4 regions of the Streptomyces qaidamensis genome follow, and region 1 is predicted to be linked to each of the others. Evidence: riboswitches for the same ligand, from Rfam matches in the RefSeq annotation. Region 1 holds a riboswitch; each other region holds the start of a gene.

What was found. Region 1 has a riboswitch for cyclic di-AMP ahead of A4E84_RS16275 (LysM peptidoglycan-binding domain-containing protein). Riboswitches for the same ligand answer to the same signal wherever they lie in the genome.
Region 2: it holds a riboswitch for cyclic di-AMP, as region 1 does, so the genes downstream of both, A4E84_RS34820 (LysM peptidoglycan-binding domain-containing M23 family metallopeptidase) here and A4E84_RS16275 (LysM peptidoglycan-binding domain-containing protein) in region 1, are expected to answer to the same signal.
Region 3: it holds a riboswitch for cyclic di-AMP, as region 1 does, so the genes downstream of both, A4E84_RS24815 (C40 family peptidase) here and A4E84_RS16275 (LysM peptidoglycan-binding domain-containing protein) in region 1, are expected to answer to the same signal.
Region 4: it holds a riboswitch for cyclic di-AMP, as region 1 does, so the genes downstream of both, A4E84_RS23835 (transglycosylase SLT domain-containing protein) here and A4E84_RS16275 (LysM peptidoglycan-binding domain-containing protein) in region 1, are expected to answer to the same signal.

The regions. Positions count from the first base shown of each region.
Region 1 covers NZ_CP015098.1:3,718,536-3,725,493, reverse strand. The annotation lists gene A4E84_RS16285 (cytochrome P450 family protein) at 1-502, shown strand, start outside; gene A4E84_RS16280 (LysM peptidoglycan-binding domain-containing protein) at 624-1,577, shown strand; cyclic di-AMP (ydaO/yuaA leader) riboswitch at 1,807-1,973, shown strand; gene A4E84_RS16275 (LysM peptidoglycan-binding domain-containing protein) at 1,977-2,669, shown strand; gene eno (phosphopyruvate hydratase) at 2,944-4,233, shown strand; gene A4E84_RS16265 (FtsB family cell division protein) at 4,354-4,830, shown strand; gene A4E84_RS16260 (DUF501 domain-containing protein) at 4,878-5,408, shown strand; gene A4E84_RS16255 (Ppx/GppA phosphatase family protein) at 5,405-6,346, shown strand; gene A4E84_RS16250 (NAD(P)/FAD-dependent oxidoreductase) at 6,767-6,958, shown strand, end outside.
Region 2 covers NZ_CP015098.1:7,941,192-7,948,149, reverse strand. The annotation lists gene A4E84_RS34830 (SGNH/GDSL hydrolase family protein) at 1-680, opposite strand, end outside; gene A4E84_RS34825 (DUF6250 domain-containing protein) at 826-1,542, opposite strand; gene A4E84_RS34820 (LysM peptidoglycan-binding domain-containing M23 family metallopeptidase) at 1,737-2,666, opposite strand; cyclic di-AMP (ydaO/yuaA leader) riboswitch at 2,671-2,825, opposite strand; gene A4E84_RS34815 (alpha-galactosidase) at 3,142-5,217, opposite strand; gene A4E84_RS34810 (tyrosine-protein phosphatase) at 5,397-6,194, shown strand; gene A4E84_RS34805 (DUF6126 family protein) at 6,213-6,332, opposite strand; gene A4E84_RS34800 (helix-turn-helix domain-containing protein) at 6,329-6,958, opposite strand, start outside.
Region 3 covers NZ_CP015098.1:5,552,101-5,559,058, forward strand. The annotation lists gene A4E84_RS24800 (AAA family ATPase) at 1-968, opposite strand, end outside; gene A4E84_RS24805 (Mu transposase C-terminal domain-containing protein) at 965-3,031, opposite strand; gene A4E84_RS24810 (TnsA-like heteromeric transposase endonuclease subunit) at 3,028-3,693, opposite strand; gene A4E84_RS24815 (C40 family peptidase) at 4,014-5,192, opposite strand; cyclic di-AMP (ydaO/yuaA leader) riboswitch at 5,201-5,373, opposite strand; gene pcrA (DNA helicase PcrA) at 5,687-6,958, shown strand, end outside.
Region 4 covers NZ_CP015098.1:5,359,294-5,366,251, forward strand. The annotation lists gene A4E84_RS23810 (glycosyl hydrolase) at 1-86, shown strand, start outside; gene A4E84_RS23815 (polysaccharide deacetylase family protein) at 98-853, opposite strand; gene A4E84_RS23820 (glycosyltransferase family 2 protein) at 937-2,256, opposite strand; gene A4E84_RS23825 (GNAT family N-acetyltransferase) at 2,277-3,362, opposite strand; gene A4E84_RS23830 (Cof-type HAD-IIB family hydrolase) at 3,555-4,403, shown strand; gene A4E84_RS23835 (transglycosylase SLT domain-containing protein) at 4,367-5,146, opposite strand; cyclic di-AMP (ydaO/yuaA leader) riboswitch at 5,150-5,319, opposite strand; gene A4E84_RS23840 (polyprenyl synthetase family protein) at 5,829-6,839, shown strand.

The sequences.
Region 1 (6,958 bases):
CACCTACGCCCTGCTCACCCACCCCGGGCAGCGCGCACGGCTCCAGGCGTCCCTCGCCGCGGGGGAGACCGGCCTGCTGGAGACCGGCGTCGAGGAACTCCTCCGCTACGACGGCCCCGTCGAACTCGCCACCTGGCGCTTCGCCACGCAGCCCCTCACCCTCGGCGGGCAGCGCATCGAGGCGGGCGACCCTGTCCTCGTGGTCCTGGCCGCCGCGGACCGTGACCCGGAGCGGTTCGCCGATCCGGACGTGCTGGACCTCGCCCGCCGTGACAATCAGCACCTCGGGTACGGCCACGGCATCCACTACTGCCTCGGAGCCCCGCTCGCCCGGCTGGAGGGCCAGAGCGCGCTCGCCACGCTCCTGACCCGCCTCCCGGACCTCCGGCTCGCGGCGGATCCGGCCGAGCTGAGATGGCGTGGCGGCCTCATCATGCGCGGGCTGCGCACGCTGCCGGTGGAGTTCGCACCCGTCGGACGTGACGAAACATCAGAGTTGTGATCTTCACGTGATCTGCGCGGCATGAACTTGTGACAAGTGATCGACTGCCGATACGTTCACCCATCAACGCGGCGGGGAATCGCGCCGCATCGGTCACTGCTGTCTCGCGAAAGGTCTCCGTATGCTCTCCGGGAACGGTCGGCACCGCCGCCCCCGTCAGGCTCCGGCTCTCCTCGTGGCGGCCGGGGTGACCGGCTCCGCCATCGCGATCCCGCTCCTCGGGGCCTCCGGTGCCAGCGCGGCCGACGGCACGACCTGGGACCGGGTCGCGGACTGCGAGACAGGCGGCGCCTGGAGCCAGAACAGCGGCAACGGCTACTACGGCGGCCTGCAGTTGTCCCAGGACGACTGGGAGAAGCACGGCGGCCTCGACTACGCCGCGAGCGCCGATCTGGCCAGTCGCTCCCAGCAGATAGCCGTGGCCGAGAGAATCCTCGCCGACCAGGGGGTCGGCGCATGGCGTACCTGCGGACTGCTCTCGGGGCTCCAGCAGGGCAAGGGTTCGGAATCATCCGACTCGTCCGAATCATCCGGTGAGGTGGACTCGCCCGGATTGCTCGATTCGCTGGGTTCATCCCCCTCTGGGAGTCCCTCTTCGTCCCCGTCACCTGACGTATCGTCGTCTTCGAAGGACGAAACGGCCAAGACCGACAAGTCGTCCCAATCCGACGGCTCGTCGCGGGATGAGCAGCCCGACGGCTCTCCGTCGGCCACTCCCGAGGGCGGCAAGCAGGGCAACTCGCGGAAGGGCGACGACTCCTCGGCCTCGGCCGAGACCGGCTCCGGCCGTCATCGCGGTCCCAGTGCCGACGAAACCCGCGCGCCCGGGAGCGACCGTACGGAGAAGTCCACAGGGCGTCACTCCGCGCCCGCTGAAGAGAGTTCCGGCGACGCGTCCGAGGGTGCCTACATCGTGGGCGTCGGCGACAGTCTCTGGTCCATCGCCGACTCCCTTCGGGTTGACGGCGGATGGCACGCGCTCTACGAGGGCAACGAGACGGCGGTCGGCGCCGACCCGGACCTCATCCATCCCGGTCAGACGCTCGCGGTCGAGGGCGAAGCGGACGAGAAGTAGCTGTTCGGGCAGTGCGGAAACGACGGTCGAAGTCACCCTCAAACCGGGTGAGTTCACGTCACGTTTTCGTGCTGAATGTCCCGTATAAGACCGGTGAGAGATAGATCTCAGAAGCCTTGATCGTCTTTGAAATTCCGTGGACCTCGTGTCTACGGTCGTGACCGCTCGTCACCGCGAGCCCCGGCTGCCGCAACGCCGAATCCTGCCAGCGGCCGTACGGGAACAGTCGTCGCGTCAAGCGCCGTAGGCAGGAGCGGGGGACCCAAGGTAGGTGCCCGACCGGACAGTTGTGCCGGAAGGGCTTGGGGTGAAGCCGTGTCCCGGGAGGGGCGCGGCCGGGCAACTCAACCGGCCCGAACCCGACAGCTCACCTCGCAGGCGTCGGTGAGGGGATCCTCCATGCTGTTTTCCGGCAAGGGCAAGCACCGTCGTCCGTCCAAGGCCACCCGTGTCGTCGCGCTCGCCGGCGTCACCGGTGCCGCCGTCGCCGCCCCGCTGATGGCGGCCGGCAACGCCTCCGCCGCCACCGCCTCCGAGTGGGACGCGGTCGCCCAGTGCGAGTCCGGCGGCAACTGGTCCATCAACACCGGCAACGGCTACTACGGCGGTCTGCAGTTCTCCGCCTCCACCTGGTCCGGCTACGGCGGCACCAAGTACGCCTCCACCGCCGACCAGGCCACCAAGGCCCAGCAGATCGAGATCGCCGAGAAGGTCCTCGCGGGCCAGGGCAAGGGTGCCTGGCCGGTCTGCGGCAAGGGCCTGTCGAGCGCCGGCTACACCGGCGGCGGCTCCTCCAGCGACTCGGGCAGCTCCTCGCAGAGCCAGCAGAGCACCGAGACCCGCGAGACCCAGCAGCAGCCGGCCTCCCGCTCCGACGAGCGCCCGGCGGCCAAGAAGACCGTCACCACCCCGACCGGCAAGAAGGTCAAGAAGGGTGACGGCGAGTACAAGGTCGTCAAGGGCGACACCCTGAGCTCGATCGCCGCGGACGAGAAGGTCAAGGGCGGCTGGGAGAAGCTGTACCAGCTGAACAAGGACATCATCGACGATGCCAACCTCATCTACCCGGGCCAGCAGCTGCACCTGAAGTAAGCAGCGGCCCACCCGGGCCCTCCAGGGCCCACCAGCTCCCCGCTCCGGCGCGTCATCCCCCGTACGCACCGGAGCGGGGTTTTTTCTGCCGGACTTCGCGAACCAGCTTTGTTCCGTTCGGAAACAATTTACTCTCGGTTCTGTCCATGGGGTGGGCGACCCGGTGGCCGATCGCCCGGAGCCGGTTAGGCTCATGTCGCGAGCCACCACGGCTCCGCACCTCGCCGGGTCCACGTGACCCGCGTACCCGCGTCACATGAAGAAGGAGATGCTCGTGCCGTCCATCGACGTCGTCGTAGCCCGGGAAATCCTGGACTCCCGAGGCAACCCCACGGTCGAGGTCGAGGTCGGCCTCGACGACGGCAGCACGGGTCGTGCCGCCGTCCCGTCCGGCGCCTCCACGGGTGCCTTCGAGGCCATCGAGCTCCGCGACGGCGACTCGAACCGCTACCTCGGCAAGGGTGTGGAGAAGGCCGTCCTCGCGGTCATCGAGCAGATCGGCCCGGAGCTGGTCGGCTACGACGCCACAGAACAGCGCCTGATCGACCAGGCCATGTTCGACCTGGACGCCACCGACAACAAGGGCTCCCTCGGCGCCAACGCGATCCTCGGCGTCTCGCTCGCCGTCGCCCACGCCGCCTCCGAGGCCAGCGATCTGCCGCTGTTCCGCTACCTGGGCGGCCCCAACGCGCACCTGCTTCCGGTGCCGATGATGAACATCCTGAACGGCGGCTCGCACGCCGACTCCAACGTGGACATCCAGGAGTTCATGATCGCCCCGATCGGCGCGGAGTCCTTCTCCGAGGCCCTGCGCTGGGGCGCCGAGGTCTACCACACGCTGAAGAAGGTCCTGAAGAGCAAGGGCCTGGCCACCGGCCTCGGCGACGAGGGCGGCTTCGCCCCGAACCTCGGCTCCAACCGCGAGGCCCTCGACCTCATCCTGGAGGCGATCAACGAGGCCGGCTACACCCCCGGCGAGCAGATCGCCCTGGCGCTCGACGTCGCCGCGTCCGAGTTCTACAAGGACGGCGTCTACACGTTCGAGGGCAAGGAGCGCTCGGCGGCCGAGATGACCGAGTACTACGCGGAGCTCGTCGGCGCGTACCCGCTCGTCTCCATCGAGGACCCGCTGTTCGAGGACGACTGGGACGGCTGGAAGGCCCTCACCGACAAGCTGGGCGACAAGGTCCAGATCGTCGGCGACGACCTGTTCGTCACCAACCCCGAGCGCCTCGCCCGCGGCATCGAGGAGGGCGCGGCCAACGCGCTCCTGGTCAAGGTGAACCAGATCGGTTCGCTCACCGAGACCCTGGACGCCGTCGAGCTGGCCCAGCGCAACGGCTTCAAGTGCATGATGTCCCACCGCTCCGGTGAGACCGAGGACGTCACCATCGCCGACCTGGCCGTCGCCACCAACTGCGGCCAGATCAAGACCGGCGCCCCGGCCCGCTCCGAGCGCGTCGCCAAGTACAACCAGCTGCTGCGCATCGAGGAGATTCTCGACGACGCCGCGGTGTACGCCGGCCGCAGCGCCTTCCCGCGGTTTCGCTCTGCGAACCATTAGGCACAGTAAGGGCTGACCCGGCCCGTAAGTAGCAGCGTCGTACGTACGTCCCCGTACCCGGTCCCGTACCGTGTCCGGGGACGTACGCGCGTATGACGGTGGAGCGGGAGGCGGACTGACATGGCCGTGAAGGACCGGGACCGGTTCTCCACCGCGACCAGGATCCGGTTGCTCGGCGAGCAGACCGCGGCCCGGGTCTACCGCTCCCAGACCAAGCGCCAGGCCCGCCGCTCGCGGCTGACCGGCCGGGCCGCGCTGCTCGCCCTGGTGATGTGCTCGCTGATCGTGGCCCTGGCCTACCCGATGCGGGAGTACGTCTCACAGCGGGCCGAGATCGACGACCTCCAGCGCGAACAGCAGCAGGCCCGTGAGCGCGTCGAACGGCTGCGCGACCTGAAGGCGCGCTGGCAGGACGACGCGTACGCCGAGCAGCAGATCCGCAAGCGGTTGCACTACGTCATGCCGGGGGAGACGGGGTTCATCGTCATCGACCCGCACGCGGCGAAGCAGTCGCGCACCGACCTGGGGGCGGCGGACCGCCCTTGGTACTCCAACGTCTGGGACGGCGTCGACAAGTCCGACGCCTCCGGCCAGTGACCTGGCCTCCCAGCCGGCGATCAGAGAAAGACAGCCTGAAGACAGTCATGGAAACGCCCCCGCCGACCACCCCGCGCACCGAGCCCACCGACGCGGACGTCGAGGCCTTCGAGCAGCAGCTCGGCCGGCCCCCGCGCGGTCTGCGCGCGATCGCCCACCGCTGCCCGTGCGGACAGCCGGACGTCGTCGAGACGGCCCCGCGCCTGCCGGACGGGACGCCGTTCCCCACGCTGTACTACCTGACGTGCCCGCGCGCCGCCTCGGCGATCGGCACGCTGGAGGCCAACGGCGTGATGAAGGAGATGACCGAGCGGCTGGCCTCGGACCCGGAGCTGGCGGCGGCGTACCGGGCCGCGCACGAGGACTACATCCGGCGGCGCGACGAGATCGAGGAGCTGAAGAACTTCCCGAGCGCGGGCGGCATGCCGGACCGGGTGAAGTGCCTGCACGTGCTGGTGGGCCACTCGCTGGCCGCCGGCCCCGGGGTGAACCCGCTCGGCGACGAGGCGATCGCGATGCTGCCCGAGTGGTGGCGCAAGGGCCCGTGCGTGACGCCCGTCGAGGAGGACGCCCAGTGACCCGGGTCGCCGCCGTGGACTGCGGTACGAACTCCATCCGGCTCCTGGTCGCCGACGCCGACCCGGCCACCGGCGAGCTGGTGGACCTGGACCGCCGGATGACGATCGTGCGGCTCGGGCAGGGCGTCGACCGCACCGGCCGGCTCGCTCCCGAGGCACTGCAGCGGACCTTCGCAGCGTGCCGCGAGTACGCCGGGATCATCAAGGAGCACGGGGCGGAGCGGCTGCGGTTCGTGGCGACCTCCGCCTCCCGGGACGCCGAGAACCGGGACGAGTTCGTGCGCGGGGTGCTGGACATCCTGGGCGTCGAGCCCGAGGTGATCTCCGGGGACCAGGAGGCCGCGTTCTCCTTCACCGGTGCCACCAAGGAGCTCGCCGGGGGCGACCACCTCCCCAAGCCTTACCTGGTGGTGGACATCGGCGGCGGCTCGACCGAGTTCGTCGTGGGCGACGACCGGGTCCGGGCGGCCCGCTCGGTGGACATCGGCTGTGTCCGCATGACCGAGCGGCACCTGGTCCGGGACGGGGCGGTGAGCGACCCGCCGTCCGCGGAGCAGATCGCGGCGATGCGGGCCGACATCGAGGCAGCGCTCGACCTCGCCGAGCAGACGGTCCCGCTGCGCGAGGCGCGCACGCTGGTCGGCCTGGCCGGTTCGGTGACGACCGTGTCGGCGATCGCCCAGGAGCTGCCCGAGTACGACTCGCAGGCCATCCACCATTCCCGTGTCTCCCACGACCGGGTCCGCGAGATCACCGAGTGGCTGCTGCGCTCCACCCACGCCGAGCGGGCGGCCGTGCCGTCCATGCACCCGGGCCGGGTCGATGTGATCGGGGCCGGTGCCCTCGTCCTCCTGTCGATCATGGAGCGGATCGGTGCTCAGGAGGTCGTCGTGAGCGAGCACGACATCCTCGACGGCATCGCGTGGTCGGTCGCGTAGCCCGCTTCTGAGCAGGCATGGATCACGAATGAGCGTCTCCCGGGGGGCCCGGACGCCCCCCGGGGGACAGCCCGCCGGAAAAGTTCGTGAAGTTCTTCACAAGGAATTCGGCCCTCTCGGGCGAAGAGAGGGGTCGCGTTGACCCGTCCGGGGGCTGAACAGGCCTTTGAACATGTTCAGAAGCATGGTATGGAGGTGTCCGGGAAGGGGCTCGCAGTGGCGCTCCGGAGGTTCTCACGGTGGCCTCTCGGGCACAGAGAGGCAGCTCACGCGCCATTGACAACCCTCCGCGGTACACAAAGGGGCCCGGTTGTCACCATGACATGGATCACGCGGGCCGCGGAGGATAGCACACACCCCACCCATGCTTGTGAAGGGGCGCACGAGCCACCCCCCTGAGTCGGGTGGATACTCGATGGCATGAGCACCACGGAGCGTCCCAGGATCCTCGTAGTAGGCGGTGGGTACGTAGGCCTGTACGCAGCTCGGCGCATCCAGAAGAAGATGCGCTACGGCGAGGCGACCGTCACGGTCGTCGACCCCCGGTCGTACATGACCTACCAGCCCTTCCTCCCCGAAGCCGCCGCCGGCAACATCTCCCCGCGCCACGTC
Region 2 (6,958 bases), 4.2 Mb from region 1:
GGCACGAGGAACTCGCGCGCCCAGGCGACGTTGTCCCGCCGTACGTCGAGAGCGCCGCGCGGGGGCAGCGCGGGCCACTCCTGCTCGGGGTCGGCCGGCACGTCGAGGCCGAGCACCTGGCCCGCGCGGAGCGCCACGCGCGTGTGCCCCTCGGGCGACAGGTGCAGCCGGTCGGCGTCCCAGGCCCTGCGGTCGCGCACACTGCGCAGGGACCACAGGTCGAGCACCGGGCAGCCGTACCGGTCGGCGATGGCACGGACGTGTCCGTTGTACGTGGCGATCTTGCCGCGCAGGTGCTTGAGCACGGGCACGCCACGGGTGTCGAAGCCGGTCGTCACCATGACCGTGCCGGACACGGCGGTGAGCCGGGCCAGAGCCCGCTCGAAGCGCTCGGCCACCTCGTCCGGGTCGGTGCCCGGCCGGATGATGTCGTTGCCCCCGGCACAGAACGAGACGAGGTCCGGGGCCATGTCGACGGCCCGCGGAACCTGGTCCGCCACGATCTGGTCGAGGAGCTTCCCGCGTACGGCGAGATTGGTGTACCGGAAGTCACCCTCGGGCCTGCGGTCGGCGAGCAGGACGGCGAACCGGTCGGCCCAGCCGACGAACGCCCCGTCGGGGCCGGGATCGCCGACGCCCTCGGTGAAGCTGTCCCCCACCGCCACGTACGACCCGATCACTGCTCTGCTGTCACTCTTCGAATCGTCTGCCACAGCAGCTCATGATTCACCTTCGAATGTGACCTACGCGACCGTAAGAAAGGGTTGACGGGCGGTGATATAGCCCACTCCTAAAGTGTTCGCCAACTCCGGAATACCCCGCTTGTCAGGGGTGTTCCGGGGTGAGCCGCCAGACCCGGAATCGACTGATCCGGAAATGGCTCCAGACGGTCCGGAAGGCGAAGTGGCCGCTCGTGTAGGGCTGCGGGTCGGTGTGGTCGAAGACGAGCCGCCCGTTGTTCCACCACTGGACCGTCGAGCCGTCGGAGACGATCCGGACCCGGTTGGGCTCGTTCGGGACCAGCAGCGGCTCGGTGTAGTCGAACACCAGGGGGCGGACGCCGGGCTCGCCGACGTAACGGCGCAGCCGGGTCGTGGTGTTGTAGTTGGCGCCGTATCCCGCGTAGTACGCCGTGAGGTGGTCGTACTCGTCGAGGGCGCCGCCGCGAGGAGTCGCGAAGAGGTCGCCCGGGGAGCGTACGTCGGTCGCGTTCCAGAAGTTGTTGAGATCCGAGACCCGGTCGTTGACCCCGCCCTCGGAGACGGCGGTCGCGGTGTACTCGAGGACGTACGGCCCTTCGAGCCGCTGCCTGAACCAGACGGTCGCGCCGCTCGGTACGTCGATCTCCAGGATGCCGCGGGAGGCGGTGACCGTGCCGCCGTCCTGGAGTTCGGTGGCCCACCGGCCGAGGCCGTGGCAGAAGTCGTCGCGGGCGACGAGGCGGCGGTGACGGGGCGCGGCGTGCGCGCCGGCCGTGGGGGCGAGGGCCGCCAGGGCGGCTCCGGCGGCCAGGGCTCCGAACGCTCTGCGGGTGGTCGGCACGGGACACAGCTCCTCGGGATCCGCCGGGAAGGCTCTGGAAAGCGCTTGCACTCCGGACGGGATCACTCTGTCCCAACTGCCGCCGCCTGTCGATCCCTTGACGCGGTCGGCGGCATGCGCACACACCGAAGGCCGGACCCGGGGATCGGGGTCCGGCCTTCGGCCGCGTGTCAGGCAGGTGGTCGTGCGGTCGGTCAGCCGACGGAGACGCCGTGCGAGCGCAGGAAGGCGACCGGGTCCACGTCCGAGCCGTAGTCCGGCGTGGTGCGGATCTCGAAGTGCAGGTGCGGTCCGGTCACGTTGCCGGTCGCGCCCGACAGGCCGACCTGCTGCCCGGCGGTCACGGTCTGGCCGGCCGAGACGGAGAGCTGGGACAGGTGGGCGTACTGGGCGTAGTGGCCGTCGTTCAGCTTGATGACGACCTGGTTGCCGTACGCGCCGCCCCAGCCGGCGGAGACGACGGTGCCGGCGCCGACGGCCTTGAGGGACGTGCCGGTCGGGACGACGAAGTCGACACCGGTGTGGTAGCCGCTGGACCACATGCTGCCGGACATCCGGTAGGGGGTGCCGACGGTGGCACCGGCCACCGGGAGGGTGTAGCCGCTCGCGTTGCTCTCGGCGGCGGGCTTGGCGGCGGCCGGCTTCGCGGCGGTCTCCGTCTTCGGGGCCGACTCGGCGGCGGACTGCTTCGCGGCCGAGGGCTTCGGGGCGGAGGCCTTCGGCGCGGACGGGGCCGAGGACTTCGGCGCACTCGCGGCCTGCTTGCCGATCGACAGCTTCAGGCCCGGGTGGATCAGCGACGGGTCCGAGCCGACGGCGTCGCGGTTGTCCGCGTAGAGCTTCTTCCAGCCGCCGCTGACGTTCTGGTCGTCGGCGATCTTCGCGAGATAGTCGCCGGCCCTCACGGTGTAGGTGCGGGCACCGGTGGCCTTTTCCGCGGCCTTCTTCTCGGCCGCGGGAGCGGACTGGACGGCCTTTTCCGGAGCCGCCTGCGGGGTGGCGGCATGGGCACCGGCGGCCCCCATGAGCGGCAGCGCGAGAGCGGCTCCGCCGGTTCCGGCGACGGCGATGGAGCGGGTGAAACGCTGGGTCTTGGGACGGCGGTGCTTACCCTTCGCGGGCATGGCGAATTCCTCTCCGTCGCCTGCGAGGTGAGCTGTCGGGTGCGGGCTGGAGATGCCCGGCCGCGCCGAGGCGCGGCTTAACCCCAAGCCGTTCCGGGAACCGGAACAGGCGTCTTACCTGTGGGTCCCCCGCTCCTGCCGTACGTCGGGTCAGTGTGTGCGGGCTCCGGTCGGCGGCAGGATTAGGCGTCCGTCCGGATTGGTGTGGAACGTAAGCGACCAGGACGCAGACGGACAAGCTTGCGGTTGCCCGTGACGGTGTTTTTCTTGACGCGTCGCCACATCTGCGGTCACCGAGCGTGGATTAGCGATCTCCCGCTTTCCTCAACCGACCTGAATAACGCCAGAATTACGTGAACATGGCGACAACACATCGTCACCAATATGACGATGGTCACGCACCCCGACCCCATCTCCTTTACGATCGGGGCACGTTATCCCTAAGCGGCTTAAGCGCCCCATTCGGACAGAACGGCTACTTCCGCTTAAGGCGGACGACCGCGGCGTCCAGATCCCCCCGCAGACCGACCCGCAGTCCGTGATGAAGCAGCACGGCCCCACGGTGAATTTCGCCGGTTTCGAGGCATTCGTACGATGCGACCGGGTCGAGGGCGCGCAAGCGGAGAGCCGGTACGGGCTCGCCGTAGCGCTGCGCCTGGAGCCAGGCGAGGACGACGGTCTCGTCGCCGAGGACGTACTGCACGGCGCTCAGTCCGCCCTGCGGGGGACGCAGCCGGTACTGGTCACCGCGTTGCACCACGGGCCGGATCTCCTTGTAGAGCTCCACCCACTCCCGCGCCTCGGCGAGTTCCTCCCGCGTCCACCGCGTGAGGTCGCCGCCGACCCCCAGCACCCCGGCCATGGCGCTGACGAACCGGAACCGCAGGGAGCTGGCCCGCTGGTTGAGCATGACGTTCGGGCTGTCGGTGACCCAGGCGGCCATGACCCGGGCCGGATGGATCTGACTGAAGCCGTGCTGGATGGCGAGCCGGTCGAGCGGGTCGGTGTTGTCGGAGGTCCACACCTGGTCCGTGCGGCTCAGCACACCGAGGTCGATCCGCCCGCCGCCGCCCGAGCAGGACTCGAAGGCCACGCCGGGGTGGGCGGCCCGCAGCCGGTCCAGCAGGGCGTACAGGCCGCGCACGTGGTCGACCCACAGCCGCTGCGGGTAGGGGTCGTCCGGCCACCCGGCGTCGGTGAAGCAGCGGTTGAAGTCCCACTTGACATAGTCGACGGGCGCGCTGGACAGAAGTCCGTGGAGCTGCTCCCAGAGGTACTCCCGGACGTCCTCGCGAGCGAGGTTGAGTACGAGCTGATTGCGGAACTCCGTCCGCTTTCGTCCCGTTTGATACTGCACCCAGTCGGGATGCGAGCGGTACAGGTCGCTGTCCGGGTTGACCATCTCGGGCTCGACCCAGATCCCGAACTGCATGCCGAGGCCGTGCACGTGGTCGGCGAGCGGCTTCAGCCCGCCCGGGAAGCGGTCGGGGTTCGGGGTCCAGTCGCCGAGCCCGGCCCGGTCGCTGGTGCGCGCCCCGAACCAGCCGTCGTCGACCACGAACAGCTCGACGCCCATGGCCGCGGCCCGCTCGGCGAGCGCCCGCTGCTGCTCCTCGGAGATGTCGAACTCGGTGGCCTCCCAGGAGTTGAAGAGCACCGGCCGGTCCCGGCCCGCGTCCGGGATCACATGCGCCCGCTGGTAGGCGTGCCAGGCGCGGCTCGCCCCGCCGAAGCCGCCGTCGCTCCAGAGCCCGGCGAAGACCGGGGTCGTGTACGACTCCCCCGTGCCCAGCGTCAGCAGGCCCGAGTCGTCATAGCCGGCGCCGCCGGTAATCTGCACGCGCGCGTCCGGGAGCTGGGCCACGGCGATGCGCCAGGACCCGGACCAGCCCAGGGCGCAGCCGTAGACCTCGCCGCGCTCCTCGGTGGCGTCGGTGTCCAGGGCGACCCACGGCAGGTGCTGGTGGGAGGTGTGGCCGCGACGGCTGCCGATGACCTTCTCGCCGTGGGTGAGGCCGGAGCGCGTCAGGCGGGACTCGGCGCCCCAGCGGCCGTGCAGCTGGGACAACCGCCAGGCGTCGCGGTCGGGCAGGGTCCAGGTCGCGGAGTCGGCGCGCAGCAGCTCGACGGCCGGCCCCCGGTTGTCCAGGGTCACCCAGCGCTCGACGACGTCCGTCGAGGAGGGCATCCGGTAGTGCAGCGTGACGGCCAGGCCGCCGTCACGGAACCGGAGCCGCAGCTCGCCGTCCTCGGCGTCGTGCCCCTCGAAGAGCCACTCGGTGCCGCGCCGCTCGGCCGTGCGCACGGAGAGGGCGGGACGGACGAAGCGGGGGCCGCCCTCGACCGGGTACTCCTCGCGTCCGTCGAGCGGGGACTCGAAGGGCCAGTAGTCCGGCAGCGGCCGGACGGCGAGGGCCTCGGCGTCGGCTAGGCCGATCCGGGGGCCCCAGTGCAGGTGCAGCAGCTCGTCCCGGTCGGTGACATGGACGGCGTAGCTGCTGACCGGCCCGGAGAGCACCCACGTACGACCGTCTTCGGAGATCTCCAGCATCATGCCCTCACAGATTCGAACAAGCCCGACCAGGTGCGACCAGGCGGCAACATCATCAAGGGCTGCGGGGGCTCCGGGCAACGCCTGTGGACAACTCATTGCCCCAGGCAGGCATGTCGTATCGTCGAGTGACGCCCGGCGACGAGCCGCGTCGGCGGCGCCGAAGGGGAGGAGCCCTCGTGACACAGCAGGTCCCGTCGACCGAGCCCGAGCTGGCCGGAGTGCGCAACTTCCGTGATGTGGGCGGACTTCCGACCGTGGACGGACGGCGGGTGCGCCAGGGAGTGCTGTTCCGCAGCGGCCACCTCGCCCACGCGACCGGGGAGGACGCCGCCTTCCTGAGCACTCTGAGCCTGCACACGATCTTCGACTTCCGCAACGCGGCCGACCAGAAGCTCGAGGGCCCGGACGTCGAGCTGCCCGGCGTGCGCAATGTGAACCTGCCGCTGAGCGACCCCGCCGACGGCGCCGAGTTCTGGAAGATGGTCCGCGACGGCGACCTGGAGCAGCTCCGCGCGATCCTCTCGGACGGCAAGGGCGCGGACCGGATGATCGCCTCGTACCGGATGATCATCAAGCACCGCACGGGTGAGCACTCCCAGGTGCTGCACGCGCTGGCGCAGGACAGCGTCCCCGCGCTGATGCACTGCGCGGCGGGCAAGGACCGCGCGGGTCTGTCCGTCGCGGTGACGCTGCTCGCGGTGGGTGTCGAGCGCGAGGCGATCGTCGACGACTACCTGAAGTCGAACGCCAAGCACCGCCGCTACAAGGTGCACCGCAGCAGCTCCGCCGCCTCGGCGTACTCCCCCGAGGTCATGGAGCTGCTCAGCCCCCTCTTCGACGCGCGCGCCGAGTACCTGACGGCGGCCTTCGACACCATCGAGGAGACCTGGGGCGGCGTCGACACCTACCTGGAGAAGGGGCTGAAGCTCACCCCGGAGACCCGGGAGCGGCTGCGCGAGCGGCTCCTCGACTGAGGCGAAACCGGGCGGGCGCTACTTCGCCCCGAGCTCGAACAGCAGGTAGACGAAGGCGGCGAAGACGTGGCCTGCGATGAGGTAGACGAACAGCCTCACCCACAGGGCGCGGGGGAACTTCTCCTCCATGTCCCTCATGACACGTCTCCAGGGGTGGGGCCCAGGCACAGGGCGGCCGTGGGGCTCTGCAGCAGGGTGTGGACGAAGAGCAGCTCGACGCCGTCGTGGTCCTCGGCGGCGATCCGGTGCGGGGTGAGCGAGTCGAAGTGGGCGCTGTCGCCGGCCGCCAGCCGGTGCGTGGTGTCCCCGAGCCGCAGCCGCAGCCGGCCGCGCAGCACATGGAGCCACTCCTCGCCGGGGTGGACGCGCACGATGTCGCCCTGGGAGCCGTGGGGGACGTGGACGCGCAGGGCCTGCATCCCGCGGCCGGGGGCGCCGGCCTGCCAGTAGGTCCAGCCGCCCGCCGCGGTGGGTTCCATGTCCGCCGCGCGGATGACGGAGTCCCGTTCGGCGACCGTCTCGCCGAGCAGCTCGGAAACCGTCGTACCGTAGACACGGGCGAGCGCGAGCAGCATCGGCAGCGAGGGCTGGCGCTGCCCGGTCTCCAGACGCGAGAGGTGGGCGGGCGACAGCCCGGCGGCGCGGGCCGCCGCTTCCAGCGTCAAGGAGGCCTGGCGTCGCAGCGCCCGCAACTGGGGCGCGACGGCAGGCAGCGCAGCGGCCGCCGGTTCGGCCGGCGCGGCGGCCCCGGAGGGCCGCTCGGT
Region 3 (6,958 bases), 1.8 Mb from region 1:
GCCTCGGTCTTGCCACGGATGGCTCGGTAGCAACCGCGCATCAGCAGAGTGAAGTACGAGCCAATGTGGCCGCTGGTGCGTTCGAAGAGGTAGTCGGCCAGGTCGATGAGCATGCCGGGGCGGTGCTCGGCCAGCACGAGTTGGCGCTCGGATGCCTTGAGCAGGCTCCGCCAGTGCTGGCGCCCCTGGTCGGAGGTGAGGTGGAACGGGTCCACGCCGAGCCGCGTCCAGCGCCGTGCGGTCTGTGCGAGGACCGTGTTCTTCCCGGTCAGCCCGTCGGCGAAGAAGCGGCGTTCGGCGAGTCCGACGCCGACATAGACGAAGGTGACGGGAAGCTCGTTGGCGAGCCACTTCAGATGGTTGCTCACCGCGAGCCCTTCCTTGCGGTCGAGGTCGATGAAGTGGATGTCGTCGATGATCCCCAGACGGGTGTCGCAGCTGAGCACGCAGTCCAGAGCATGGCTGGCCAGGGCCGCGGCGCTGCCCCGGTCGGTGGCGGGATGCCCGTAGAACTCGCAGATCATCCGGTTCAGCGTGCGCAGGGTGGTGTTCGAGGTCAGCCCGACCCGGAAGACCGGGACGCGCTCGTTGCCCTCGGCCGTGACCGCTCCGAGTCGGCGGCGCTGCTGGCGGTCGTAGGTGCGGCCGTAGAGGTTGGCGATGGTGGTCTTGCCCAGGCCGGGCAGGGCGTCGATGACTGCCGCCGAGCGGATGCGGTCGCCGTCCTGCCGGTTGCTGGCCACGATCTGGTCCAGTTCCTCGTGGAGGGAGGCCAGCTGAGGGGTCTGGATGATGCCGAAGTTCGCGTGCCAGTCGTGACGCCGGTCGTTGTAGTCCTCCCGGGCGTCCTCACCGAGCGCGTTCAGCTGCGCTCGGGTGAGCATCTCGGGACGCTGCCGCGGCGGAGTGTTGACGTACTGGTTCCAGCCCTCCTTGCGGGACAGGCTGAACAGTCCCGGTGCGCTCATTCCAGTACCTCGAAGGCGTCCGCGTAGAAGTCGTCCCCGTCCGGGGCCTCGAAGATCTCGTCCTCCTCATCCAGGTCGCTGGTGACGGACGGATCGGGAACCAGGTGCAGGCGGGCCGTGCTCACCGGTGTGTGGGGCTCTTCCTCTGGTAGCCGGGGCAGCGGGACCGCGGCGCGTTCGGCGGACAACCGCAGGGCCATGCGGCGTTCGCGCCGGTCGGTGACCATGCCCTGGTCCCAGCGGGCGAGGAGCTCGGCCAGAGCCTCGGAGGCGTCGAGATGCCGCCCGCTCCGGAGCGACAGGCGCCGGGCGTGAGCCGCCGCCTCAGCGGAGAACGCCGTATTCAGCGCGGGGGCGTGTTCCCATTCCAGCCGGTGCCAGGAGTCGTCGGCCGGATCCTGGAAGTAGACGAACCGCACGTCATCGGGGTGGACACGGATCGGCCAGCGGTCGGCGAGCAGCCCGCCGTACGGGCTCTTCTCGTTGCGGTAGCCGTCCAGGGCCGGGCCGTTGTAACGCAGCCCGTCGACCTCGACGCCGTAGTGCTGGATCGTGCGCGGCTTGACCTGCAGGAAGTCGAAGACGAGGTCGGGCGACGGCAGAATGCGCAGCCGTCCCGCCCGCGCCAGACCCGCCTGCAGCATCTCCAGAGGCGACAGCTTCACCCCCGGCCACTGTGGGATGACCAGCCCATCGTGCTGGGAACAGTGATAGACCCCAGTGATCCACTCGCGGATCACGTCCTCCAGCTCGTGGATGTAGAAGAACGCTTGGTCCTCCACCTTCTCCCCACGGCTGTGCAGGTCCGGGCCCTTGTAGGCGGGAAGGTGCTGGATCAGTCCCTCGCGCAGAGTACGGAAGAAGCGCTCGACGGTCGGCTTGTCGGTGGGCTTCTTCGGCTGGGCCGGCTGGATCGACATCCCCAGTCTGGTGCAGACACTGATCACGTGGGCCGACATGAAGGCCCGGCCATGGTCGATGACCAACGTCTCCGGCGGACAGAGCCCCCGGCCAGGAACCAGAGCCTCCTCGCTGAACACCACATGCTCAGGCACTCCGTGATAGGGCCCGGCAGCCTGGCCACCGCTGTCGTCCTCCGGCGGAGCGATCGCCTCGAACAGCACCCCTGCGACATCCACCGCTTTCGTGGACACCGCTGTCACACGCAGACCGACAATGCAGCGGCTGAACAAGTCCTGAGCAACGGTCAGTTGAGCCCTCACCCAGCGGCAGGTCACCGTTTCCATCGCGAAGACGTCCAGATCCTGCGTGTCCAGCACTACGTACTCACCGGGTCTGGTGGCCCGCAGCCGCCCATAGACCCCCTTGGGGCGGTCAGCGATCGAGCGCCTCGTCTTCGCGCTGCCCGACAGGGCGTTCGTGCCTTTGCTCAACTCCTCAAGCCGCCGATAAGCCGTTGCCGTCGAAGGCAACGGCACCACTCCCGTGCCGTACGACTCCTCCAACCAAGCCTCGACCCGCTTCAGCACCGCCGACCGTGTCGGCGTCGACGCTGTGACGTACTCCGCGAGCACGACGCTGACAGCCTCGTCCCAACGCGGATCGACGCGAGAGCCTCGCCTCTTGAGCAAGCGGGTGTCGACCAACGCGGCCTCGCCGCCCGCCTGATAGGCAGCGGCCCACCGTTCCACCGTCCGCGCCGACACCTTCAGCTCGACGGCCTTGGCTCCGATCCGCTGCGTCAACGACCATGCCTCGGAGAACTCTTCGCGCGGTTCACCGGGCCGGGCGCCTTCAGCAAAGCCGGAACGGTAGCCGGTCAGAACCTCACGGATGTGCCCGGCCCGCTCGCTGACCTGCTCCTGCTGCTGCCGCGACAACGACGCCAGCACGAGGCCGGCACTGTCATCCGCTTTGGGCAGTAGCCCGGTGCCCACCGGCTTCGCGCCTGCCGCCAGACGTCCCACCGAGACGGTGGAGAACTCGCCGGTCCGCGTGCTGCGGATCGTCACACCCAGGTGATCGAACTCGACCACTTCGACGACATCGCCGCAGAAGACCAGCCGAGAGCCGGGAAACACCGCAACGGCGGAACTCCTCATCCCTCCAAAGCCTCCCCACTCGCGAGGCGAACCGGCGTCTGCGCACTCAACGGACGCGAAAGATCCGCCGACAGGGCACCCGACCACACCAGATGCAAAAGCGCCGGACGGACGAGATCCGCAGGATGCCGGGCCGCTAAGGCTCTCTCGATCCCGCCGACATCCGCCTGCACTCGGGCGGCTTCCAGCACCTCCACAGACAGATGCACTGCCACACGCTCAGGTCGCCGGTAGCCGGCCAGGAACCGGACATTCTCCACGAGGGCAGGGCTGGCACCAGTCCACACTTCGAAGGCCCAGCCCCGCAGCAAACACAGCTTCCGCATCCAGTCGAACTGGGCCACTACCTCCGGTACGTCCACACGGTACGGAGCCTTCACGTCCACCACCGTGACCAGCCCGTCCGCATGCGTCAACAGCAGATCCGGCACGTGCCGACGGGTGCGGACTCCGTCGTCCCCCCACACCTGGAACGGCTGAGCGGCAATCCCGACCACATCCCGGGCAAAATCCGCCAGCAAGATCCGGGCGAGCTCCAAACGGCTCTCGTAGGCCACCAGACGATCGCCCGTGACCGCGTGGTACCAGCCCGAGTAGTGCCGACGCCCCTTGTACCAGCGGAACTCCCGCACTGGCAGCCCGGCCGCTACCTCTGCACTCACCAGCAGATCCCACGAGGTCTCCGCGAAGACCCCGTCCGCCTGGCGGTAGCGGACCTTTACAGCTCTGGCCTCAGTCGTTGGCTCTCGACCCGAGACGTACGACACTGCCACCCCCGATATACGTAACCGAAGGGACACAGAAGGTGATCCCGGCCGAAGCTGCCCGTGGACCGCGCCGTCCCATGCGCCAGGGGAGGGCAAGAATGCTGTGAGTGGCCGAGAATCACTCTACGGAGCGATTCTCAGCGATCTGTCGCAGACGACAGGTTGACGACAGATCGCTGAGAATCCGACAGATCTAAAGCGGCCCTACAGACCTTTCAGGCCGGCCGTACCACGCTGTGGATGGCCGACTCGCCGTCGTAGTAGATCGACTCCTCGCGCACGTACGTGCCGGGCTTCGGGGCGTGGATCATCATGCCGTTGCCGATGTAGATCCCGACGTGGGTGAGGTCGTCGTAGAAGAAGACCAGGTCACCGGGCTGGGCCTGGGAGAGCGGGACCGTCGTGCCGGCGTTCACCTGGTCGTAGGTGGTGCGCGGCAGGGTGACGCCCGCGGCCTTCCAGGCGGCCTGGGTGAGGCCGGAGCAGTCGTAGGAGCCGGGGCCTACGGCGCCCCACACGTACGGCTTGCCGATCTGCGCGCGGGCGAAGGCGAGCGCCTTGTCGGCCTTGGTGGCGTACGAGGAGTCGGCCGGGACCGTCGGGGAGGACGAGCCGGAGGCCGCCGAACCCGACGACGGGGATCCGCTGTCCTGCTGCCGAGCGGCCTCCTCCTGCGCCTGCCGCTGCGCGGCCTGCTGCCGGGCCAGCTCGTCGGCCTTGCGGGCGGCCTCCTCCCGCTTCTCCTTCTCGATCGCCGCGAGCCGGGCCTTTTCCTCGGCGGTCAGCTTCGACATCAGCTCGCGCGCGTCGGCGAGCTTGCGCTGGACGGTCGCCTTGGCGGTCTTCAGATCGCCCTGCGACTCGGTGAGCGTCTCCAGGCTCTCGGTGGCCTCCTGGCGCTTCTTCATCGTCTCGGACTGCTGCGCGATGTAGTCGTCGACCGCGACCTTCTGGCGTCCCGTCATCCGGTCCATCAGCTGGGTCTGGTCGAAGTAGTCCTGCGGGGTGTCCGCGAGCAGGAACGTCGCCGTGTCCGGGGCGGCGGCACCGGTGCGGTACTGGGCGGAGGCGAAGGACCCCAGCTCCTCGCGCGCCTCGTTGAGCTTCTGGGTGCGCTGCGCGACGTCGTCGATGAGGGCATCGGCGCGCTTGCGCTGCTTCGCCGTCTTCTCCTTGGCCGCGTTGTACTTCTCGGTCGCCGACCCCGCCTGGCGGTAGAGATCGTCGACCTTCTTCTCGACTTCTTCGAGGCTGGGCTTGTCGTCGGCCTCGGGGGCGGCGTTGGCCGACTGGGACAGCAGGGTCACGGAGGTCAGGGCCGCCGTTGCGAGGGCGGGGGTCCGTATGCCTGCCACGCGCGTACCCGTAGGACGCGACTTGCGGTGCGACGCCAAGGGAGGCGACTCCTTCCATGTTCCGCCTACCGGGTTAGCTGTCGGGTTCGGGCGGGTGGTTCGGAAGGTTTGCCCTACGGCCTTCTCCGCACAGGGAGTCGGGCCGATTCACCCCAGGTTCACGGTTGGGTCCCCGGCTCCGGCTGCCGCTGCGGCACACCGGACTCGGCGGAGGCCGCGCGGCCCGGCGACGTTCGCCGGTGGGGGTCATGCGGCCTGGTCGCACGGTAGCCAACTCGTGTGGCCCCTGTGAAGGTTGATGGGTGATATGCCCGATACATTTTCGTGACCTCGGTCATGAACGTCGCCGAGAGTGAAGGATCGGGGGAGTTTGGTTACGTTTCATCCATGATTGCGGGGGGTGTAGCAGGCCGTGATCATGCGGTAATGGAGGGCGACAATGCGCCGCCGGCCGGTCGGCGGGGCCCGGGCGCCCGGCGATGTTCTCAGGGCGGCGGCGGGCTGTCAGTGGGGCGCCCTAGACTCGGAGAGCGATGAGCAGCCTCTTTGACGACAGCTTCCTGGCGAACCTCCAGGCCCAGCGGGGCCCCGCGGACGAGCCCCCGCCGCCGCCCGAGGACGATCACGTACCGGAGCCGATTCCGGACGATCTGTTCGGCGGGAAGTTCGACGCGCCCCCGGACCGGGACGCCTACTACCGGGACGGCGCGCCCCGCCCGGTCGTGGACACCGCCGCGCTCCTGGAGGGGCTGAACGACAACCAGCGCGCCGCCGTGGTCCACTCCGGCTCCCCGCTGCTCATCGTGGCCGGAGCGGGCTCCGGCAAGACCCGCGTGCTCACGCACCGCATCGCCCACCTGCTCGCCGAGCGCGGCGTGCATCCGGGCCAGATCCTCGCGATCACCTTCACCAACAAGGCCGCCGGCGAGATGAAGGAGCGCGTCGAGCAGCTCGTCGGCCCGCGCGCGAACGCCATGTGGGTCATGACGTTCCACAGCGCGTGCGTGCGCATCCTCCGCCGCGAGAGCAAGAAGCTCGGCTTCACGTCGAGCTTCTCGATCTACGACGCCGCCGACTCCAAGCGCCTGATGGCCCTGGTCTGCCGCGACCTGGACCTCGACCCCAAGCGCTTCCCGCCGAAGTCCTTCAGCGCCAAGATCAGCAACCTGAAGAACGAGCTGATCGACGAGGAGGACTTCGCCGCCCAGGCCACCGACGGCTTCGAGAAGACCCTCGCCCAGGCCTACGCCATGTACCAGTCGCGGCTGCGCGAGGCGAACGCCCTCGACTTCGACGACCTGATCATGACGACGGTCAATCTCCTGCGCGCCTTCCCGGACGTCGCCGAGCACTACCGCCGCCGCTTCCGGCACGTGCTGGTCGACGAGTACCAGGACACCAACCACGCCCAGTACGCCCTGGTCCGGGAGCTCGTCGGCACCTGCGAGCACCCCGTCGACGTACCGCCCGAGGCCGAGGTCCCGCCCGCCGAGCTGTGCGTCGTGGGCGATGCCGACCAGTCGATCTACGCCTTCCGCGGCGCTACGATCCGCAACATCCTCCAGTTCGAGGAGGACTACCCGGACGCCATGACGATCCTGTTGGAGCAGAACTACCGCTCCACGCAGACGATCCTCAGCGCCGCCAACGCGGTCATCGAGCGCAACGAGTCCCGCCGCCCCAAGAACCTGTGGACCAACGCCGGCTCCGGCGCCCGGATCACCGGCTACGTCGCCGACACCGAGCACGACGAGGCGCAGTTCGTCGCCGACGAGATAGACCGCCTCACGGACGCGGGTGAGGCC
Region 4 (6,958 bases), 1.6 Mb from region 1:
GCAACCTGGCGCTGGCCAACGACGCGGCCTGGGACAGCCTGCGCAAGGCGGTCTCCGACCCGTACCTCAACCAGCCGCTCAGGTAGCCCCCGCCCGGTCAGCCCGCGAACTCGGGCCCGTGCACCACGGCACGGGCCCGCCGGTACCAGCGCCACGCGATCGTCTTCGGCCCGTCACGGTACGGCGCGACCCGTGCGCCCGCCCCCGCCAGCCAGCCCGTGACGTCGGCGACGGTGTGGGTGCGCCGGACGATGAGCCGGGCGATGCGGTACCGCTCGTCACGGTCGGAGCTGAGCGCGTGCCGCACTGCGGTCGCCGTCTCGTAGCCGGCCCGCGCCGACATCGCCCGCACCCGGGGGCTGTTGTAGCCGTGCGGGTAGGCGAGGTGCCGGATCTCGTGCCCGAGGGCGTCCTCCAGTACGGCCTTGGAGGTGCGCAGTTCGTACGCCAGGGCCTTGGCGGACAGGGTGTCGAGCTGCGCGTGCGTGACGGTGTGACTGCCGATCTCCATGCCGGAACGTTCCAGCTCCGCCGCCCGGGCCAGGGTCATCATCGGGGCGGGCGGCAGCAGACTGCGGCCGCCCGGGGCGATGGCGCCGGTGGTGAGGTAGGCGGTGGCGGGCAGCCCGCGTGCGGCCAGGACCTCGGCGGTGGGGCCGGGCAGATCGGCGAACCCGTCGTCGAAGGTGAGCAGCACGGGCCGGGGCGGCAGCGGCGCCCGCCCGGCCAGATGATCGGCGATGGCGCTGATCGTGACGGGGGTGCGCCCACTGCCGGCGATGACGTCGAGATGCGCCGCGAACTGCCGAGGCGTGACCGTGAACTCGGCGATCCACTCGGGTGGGTCGTCCATCACGGCGTGGTAGAGGAAGACGGGGATGACCGGGGTGCCCGAGGGCGATATCGGCCCCTCACCACGGGTACGTGCCGACGTCGTCATCTCGCCCCCTGAGCGGGCTGCGCCCGCTGAGCCGTCTTCTCCCGAACCGCCGCGCGCAGTGCGTACCGCGCCCGCAGATAGCCGAGGGGCCCGTAGACCATCCCCCTGCGCTGCAACCGCGACAGCCGCCGCGGCCATGGGTGGGTCCGCACGTCGTGATCGCCGGGCGTGCCCGTGCCGTCCGCCGGCTCCGTCTCGCGTACCGCCGTCAGCGTGCGGGCGTGGGCGAGGCCGCGGGGCAGCCTCGCGAGGAACGCCGGCAGCAGCGCGGGCCGGTTCACGAGCACCGCGGTGAGGTAGGCGGTGAGCCCGGCGCCGTAGCCGTAGGCCTGGGTCTCCAGGTCCCGCCAGGTCTCCCGGTGGTGGTGCCAGACCAGGGCGTACGGCGTGTAGCGCAGCCGGTGGCCCTGGGCCAAAACGCGCACGAAGCCGTAGAGGTCGTCGCCGCCCCGGGCGGCCGTCCCGGCGCCGGTGGCCGGGTCGAAACCGCCGACGGAACGCAGCACCGCCGTCCGGAACGCCATGTTCGCGCCCGAGCCGAACCGCCCGGCGGTGAACGGAAACAGCGGCTCGTCGCCCGGCGGACGCGCGGGGTCGTACGTCCTTGGAGTGAAGCCTTTCGCGAAGCCGCCGTGGCTCTCCAGCAGCACCTGGGCCGGGGTCGTCAGCCGCGCGGGCAGGATCAGCCCGGTGCAGCAGCCGAGCCCGGCGTCGGCGGCGAAGGGCGCGCTCAGCTCGGTCAGCCAGCGCGGGTCGGCGACCACGTCGTCGTCGGTGAAGGCGACCACCTCGCCGCGCACGGCGTCCAGCCCGGCGTTGTGGGCGGCTGCGAGCCCCGGAACGGGTTCACAGACGTACCGCACGCGCTCGGCGTACTTCCGCTCGATCAGCTCCCGCGTCTCGTCCGTGGCCGGCGCGTTGTCGACGACGACGATCTCGAACCGCGGGTGGTCCTGCGCCAGCAGCGAGTCCAGCGCCCGCGCCAGCTGCCCGGCGCGCTCCCGGGTGGCGACGACGACACTCGTGAACGGCGGCTCCCCGGGTTCGCCGAAGACGGCCGGCCCGCACTCCGCCCGCGCCCGCTCCGCCAGCACGGCCCTGGGATCCGCCCCCTCCGGCACCCGCCCGAGCAGTGTGCCCACGGGTCGGCCACCCCGCCTGACCAGTACGAACACCTCGCCGTGCGTCACGGGCCGGTTCCCCGGACCGGGTCTGAGCACCGCCTCGTCATCGTCGAGGTCCAGCTCGGCGACCTGCACCGCCCCGATGTCCAGGAACCGCCGGATCTCCTCCTGCGCACGAACCGAACGGGCCATGCGCCCACCCCCCTTGTGTGTCAGGTACGGCGCAGCCGAGCCGCGCCCTTGAGCGTCCGCGCGGCGAGCGACGCGAGCCGCGGCCTGCTGCGGACGAAGCTGTGCGCGCGGCGCGAGGGCTCGCGGCTCAGCCAGTGCAGTGCCGCGCCGGCCCCCGGCCGGGTCACCGCGCCCTCGTACACGGGCAGTTCGCCCGTCTTCAGCGCGTCCTTGTACTCGGCCGCGCCCCGCCCCAGGTCGAGCATGCCGATGCCGTCGGCGGCCGCCGCCTCGGCCATGCGCAGGTGCAGCACGAGGCCGGGCGAGAACTTCGCGAACTCCGGGTCGTAGGCCGGGAACCAGCAGGCCAGCACCGACGACGAGCGCAGCCCGAAGTGCGCGGCGACGGGCCGCTCACCGGCGTACAGCACCGACAGCGTGCCGCTGCACTCCGGCGCCCGGGTCCGGGCCAGCTGTCCGACGAGCCGGGTGATCCACCCCTGGGCGAACCGGTCCCGGCGGCCGGTCCTGCGGTACTGCGCGGACTTCCACTCCATGAGCGCGCGCAGCGCGGCCGGTTCGCGCTCGTCGAAGACGAACCGCAGCTCGCCGCCCTGCCGGCCGAGCCTGCGCTCCTTGGCCAGGGTGGTCTTCAGGAACTTCGGCGACTGCGAGCGCAGCACCGACTCGTACGTCTCGTAGCCCTTCTCCACGTCGATGACGTAGGTGGCGTGCTCCTCGGCCGCGTACCGGACGAACAGCCGCTGCCCGGCCTCCAGATTGTCGAAGGCGAAGCTCGACACCGAGCAGGCCCTCAGCAGCCGGCCGGTCTCCAGGTCCAGGCCCGGCCGCAGGATTGCGCCCTGCGCGTCCGAGACACCGAGCCCGATCGCCCGGCCCTGCCCCAACGGGCCGCGCTCATAGGGCAGGAACCCGGCCGGTTCCGGCCCCTCGTAGACCACGGCCACCCGGCCCCCGGGCCTGACCCGGCCGACGGCCTCGGTGAACTCCGGTTCCATGAAGGGGTTGCGCGGTGCCTCGGAGGCCGCGCGCAGCGCACGCCAGCGCTCCTTCTCCCCTTCGCCGAGCTCCCCGGGCCCGGCCACGCGTATGCGCCCACTGCTCAACCCGACCCCCCGATCAAGTCCCCCCTGGACACTTGGAAGGTACCGCTCGTTGCGGCCTCACGGGTAGGTAGCGGAGCATGTTGTTGCCAACCGGTGCAGAGGCCTTCAACCGGGCAATCGGTGTCCGTCGCGCGAGGATCGGGGTCCGTCGTGCGATGAAACGAAGGGGCGCACTGTCCGTATTCTCTGATCATGGCCGCACCCATCGCATATTCACTCATCGCCACCGATCTGGACGGGACGTTGCTGCGCGGCGACGACACCCTCTCCGACCGGTCCCTCGCCGCGCTCGCGCGGGTGGCGGACGCCGGTGCCCAGCACCTCGTGGTGACGGGCCGGCCGGCGCCCAGAGTGCGGCCGCTCCTGGACGACCTCGGCACGACGGGGCTCGCGGTGTGCGGGCAGGGCGCGCAGGTGTACGACGCAGGCGCGGACCGGCTGCTGTGGTCCATCACCCTGGACCGGGAACTGGCCGAGACCGCTCTGGGCAAGATCGAGGCCGAGGTGGGGCAGGTGTACGCGGCGGTCGACCAGGACGGGGTCGACGGGCTCACGCTGATCGAGCCGGGTTATCTGATGCCGCACCCGACCCTGCCCGCCGTGCGGGTCGACCGCCGCGACGACCTGTGGGGCGAGCCCATCAGCAAGGTGCTGCTGCGCCATCCCCACCTGTCGGACGACGAGTTGGCGGCGACGGCCCGCTCGGTGGTCGGCTCACTGGCGACGGTGACGATGTCGGGCCCCGGCACGGTCGAACTCCAGCCGTGCGGGATCACCAAGGCCACGGGCCTCGCGCTGGCCGCCGAGCATCTGGGGCTGCGCCCGGCGGACACCCTCGCCTTCGGTGACATGCCCAACGACATCCCGATGTTCGACTGGGCCGCTCACGGGGTGGCGATGGCCAATGCCCATCCCGAACTCAAGGCCGTGGCCGACGAGGTCACCCTGTCGAACGAGGACGACGGCATCGCCGTCGTCCTCGAACGACTGCTGGGCGGGGCGGCTCAGTACGGGCCGTTGACGTTGTCGATCGAGCCGTAACGGTCGGCCGCGTAGTTGCAGGCCGCCGTGATGTTGGCGACCGGGTCGTACGGGTCCCACGACGTGCCGTCCACGTGGTAGGCCTGGAAGGTCGGGTCGATGGTCTGGAGCAGGCCCTTGGACGGGGTGCCCTTGGCGGCGTTGGAGTCCCAGTTGTTGATCGCCAGCGGGTTGCCGGACGACTCGCGCATGATGTTGCGGTAGATGCCGTCGTAGGACCCGGGGATCCCCTTCTGCGCCATGATGTCCAGCGCCTCGCGGATCCATCCGTCCAGGTTGTTCGCGTAGGTCTTCGCCGACGCCTGGGTGGCCTGGGCGACACCGCCGGCGGGCTTCGCGGCCGGCTTGGCGGGGGCGGACGACTTGGTCGCCGTCTTCTTCGCTGCGTCCGTCTTGGTGGTCTTCACCGTCAGCTTCAGACCCGGGTGGATCAGCTTCGGGTCGTCGCCGACGGCGGCGCGGTTGTCCTTGTAGAGCTGCTTCCAGCCGCCCGAGACGTCGTACTTGTCCGCGATGCGGGCGAGCGAGTCGCCCTTGACCACGGTGTACGTGAGGGGCTTGGCGGGCTGGGCCGCCTGCGGCACGGACTGTGCGGCGGCGGGTGCGATCTGTGGCTCGGCGGCACTCGCGTGCGTGGCGCCGAGGAGCGGAAGGGTGAGTGCGGCTCCGCCGGTACCGGCGGCGATGAAGCCTCGGGTCAGCGGGTTGGTTCTGGGGCGACGGTGCTTGCCTCGTCCGGCCATGGCGATATTCCTCTCCGGCGCCTGCGAGGTGAGCTGTCGGGTTCGGGCCGGGAGGTGCCCGGCCGCGTACGGCGCTGTGTGCCGTACGCGGCTTCACCCCGAGCCGTGCCGCTGTGCGGACCGGCGACTTACCTGGGTCCCCCGCTCCTGCCACGCGTGAGTGAGTCGGTTCTGTGGGGAGTCCGGGCGGCGGCAGGATTAGGCGTCCGCCGGACAGGGCCGGAACGTATGCGAGAGCACATGTCGGGAACAAGCACCCCAGTCACATATCACGCAGTTGACCTTGGTCGGGGGCTTTTGGGCCGCTTGATCCTTTGCGGGAGCCAAGGCTCAACTGGCGTTCTGGGGAAGGCGGTACAAGCCGATGCCGTAGTGGGGCGGAAAAGGGGAACAAGTGATTCAACTCACTGATCACGAGCCTGCGGGGCAATTTTCGCCAAGGGGAATTCACGTACTCATCACGGCAAATCGTGCATAGTTCGCTACCTCTGGGTAAGTCGATTTATATCTGTTCTTATAGGTTGATCGAAAACATAACGGTCGTGATCGGATACCACCCGGCCTGTAACCCTGGGTGCTGGCGGTGATCGAAACGTGACCGGATACGCTGGCCGGAGTGAGGGCAGCGACCTATCGACAATCCGCGTAATCACCGGCAGACACAGCAGACAGGAGACCCCTCGTGACCGACGTCGGGCCGTTCGGGCTGAGCGTGCGGGACCAGGCTCTGGAAGCCGATGTCCAGGCCGGGATGGCGGCTGTCGAGGAAGGCTTGCTCGAGGCCACGAAGAGTGAGGTGCCCTTCATCACGGAGGCCGCCCAGCACCTGGTGCGGGCCGGGGGCAAGCGGTTCCGCCCGCTGCTGGTGATGCTCTCCGCCCAGTTCGGCGACCGGTACGCACCCGGGATCGTGCCGTCGGCCGTCGTCGTGGAGCTGACCCACCTCGCCACGCTGTACCACGACGACGTGATGGACGAGGCCGCCGTGCGCCGCGGCGTCGCGAGCGCGAACACCCGCTGGGGCAACTCCGTCGCGGTCCTCACCGGCGATTTCCTCTTCGCCCGCGCCTCGCACATCCTGGCCGACCTCGGCCCGGAGGCCGTGCGGGTGCAGGCCGAGGCGTTCGAGCGGCTGGTGACCGGCCAGATCCTGGAGACGGCCGGACCGCAGGACGGCCGGGACCCCGTCGAGCACTACCTCGACGTGCTGGGCGGCAAGACCGGCTCGCTGGTCGCGGTGTCGTGCCGGTTCGGCGCGATGATGTCCGGCGCCGACGACACGGTCGTGGACGTCCTGACCCAGTACGGCGAGCGGCTCGGCGTCGCCTTCCAGCTCGCGGACGACGTCCTGGACATCGCCTCCCACTCCCACGAGTCCGGCAAGACGCCCGGCACCGACCTGCGTGAGGGCATCCCCACGCTGCCGGTGCTGCGGCTGCGCGAGCGGGCGGCCCGGCTCGGACTCGCCGAGGACATCGCCCTGTGCGAGCTCCTCGACTCCGACCTCACCGACGACGCCCGGCACGCCGAGGCCCTGCGCCTGCTGCGGGCCCACCCGGCGCTGGAGCAGGCCCGGCGGGACACCGTCCGTTACGCCCAGGACGCCCGTTCGGCGCTCGCGCCCCTGCGGGAGTGCACCGCGAAGACGGCGCTCCTGGAGCTGTGCGACGCGGTGGTGCACCGGGCCGGCTAGCCCGCCCTCCCCGCGACCCCTACGGGTCGGGGGAGAAGTCGCCCTTCCGTGTCATACCCCAGCAGTACACGGAGTTGAGCCCGGGGTCTGACGTATCTCCCTGGCCGATTTGGTCAGAT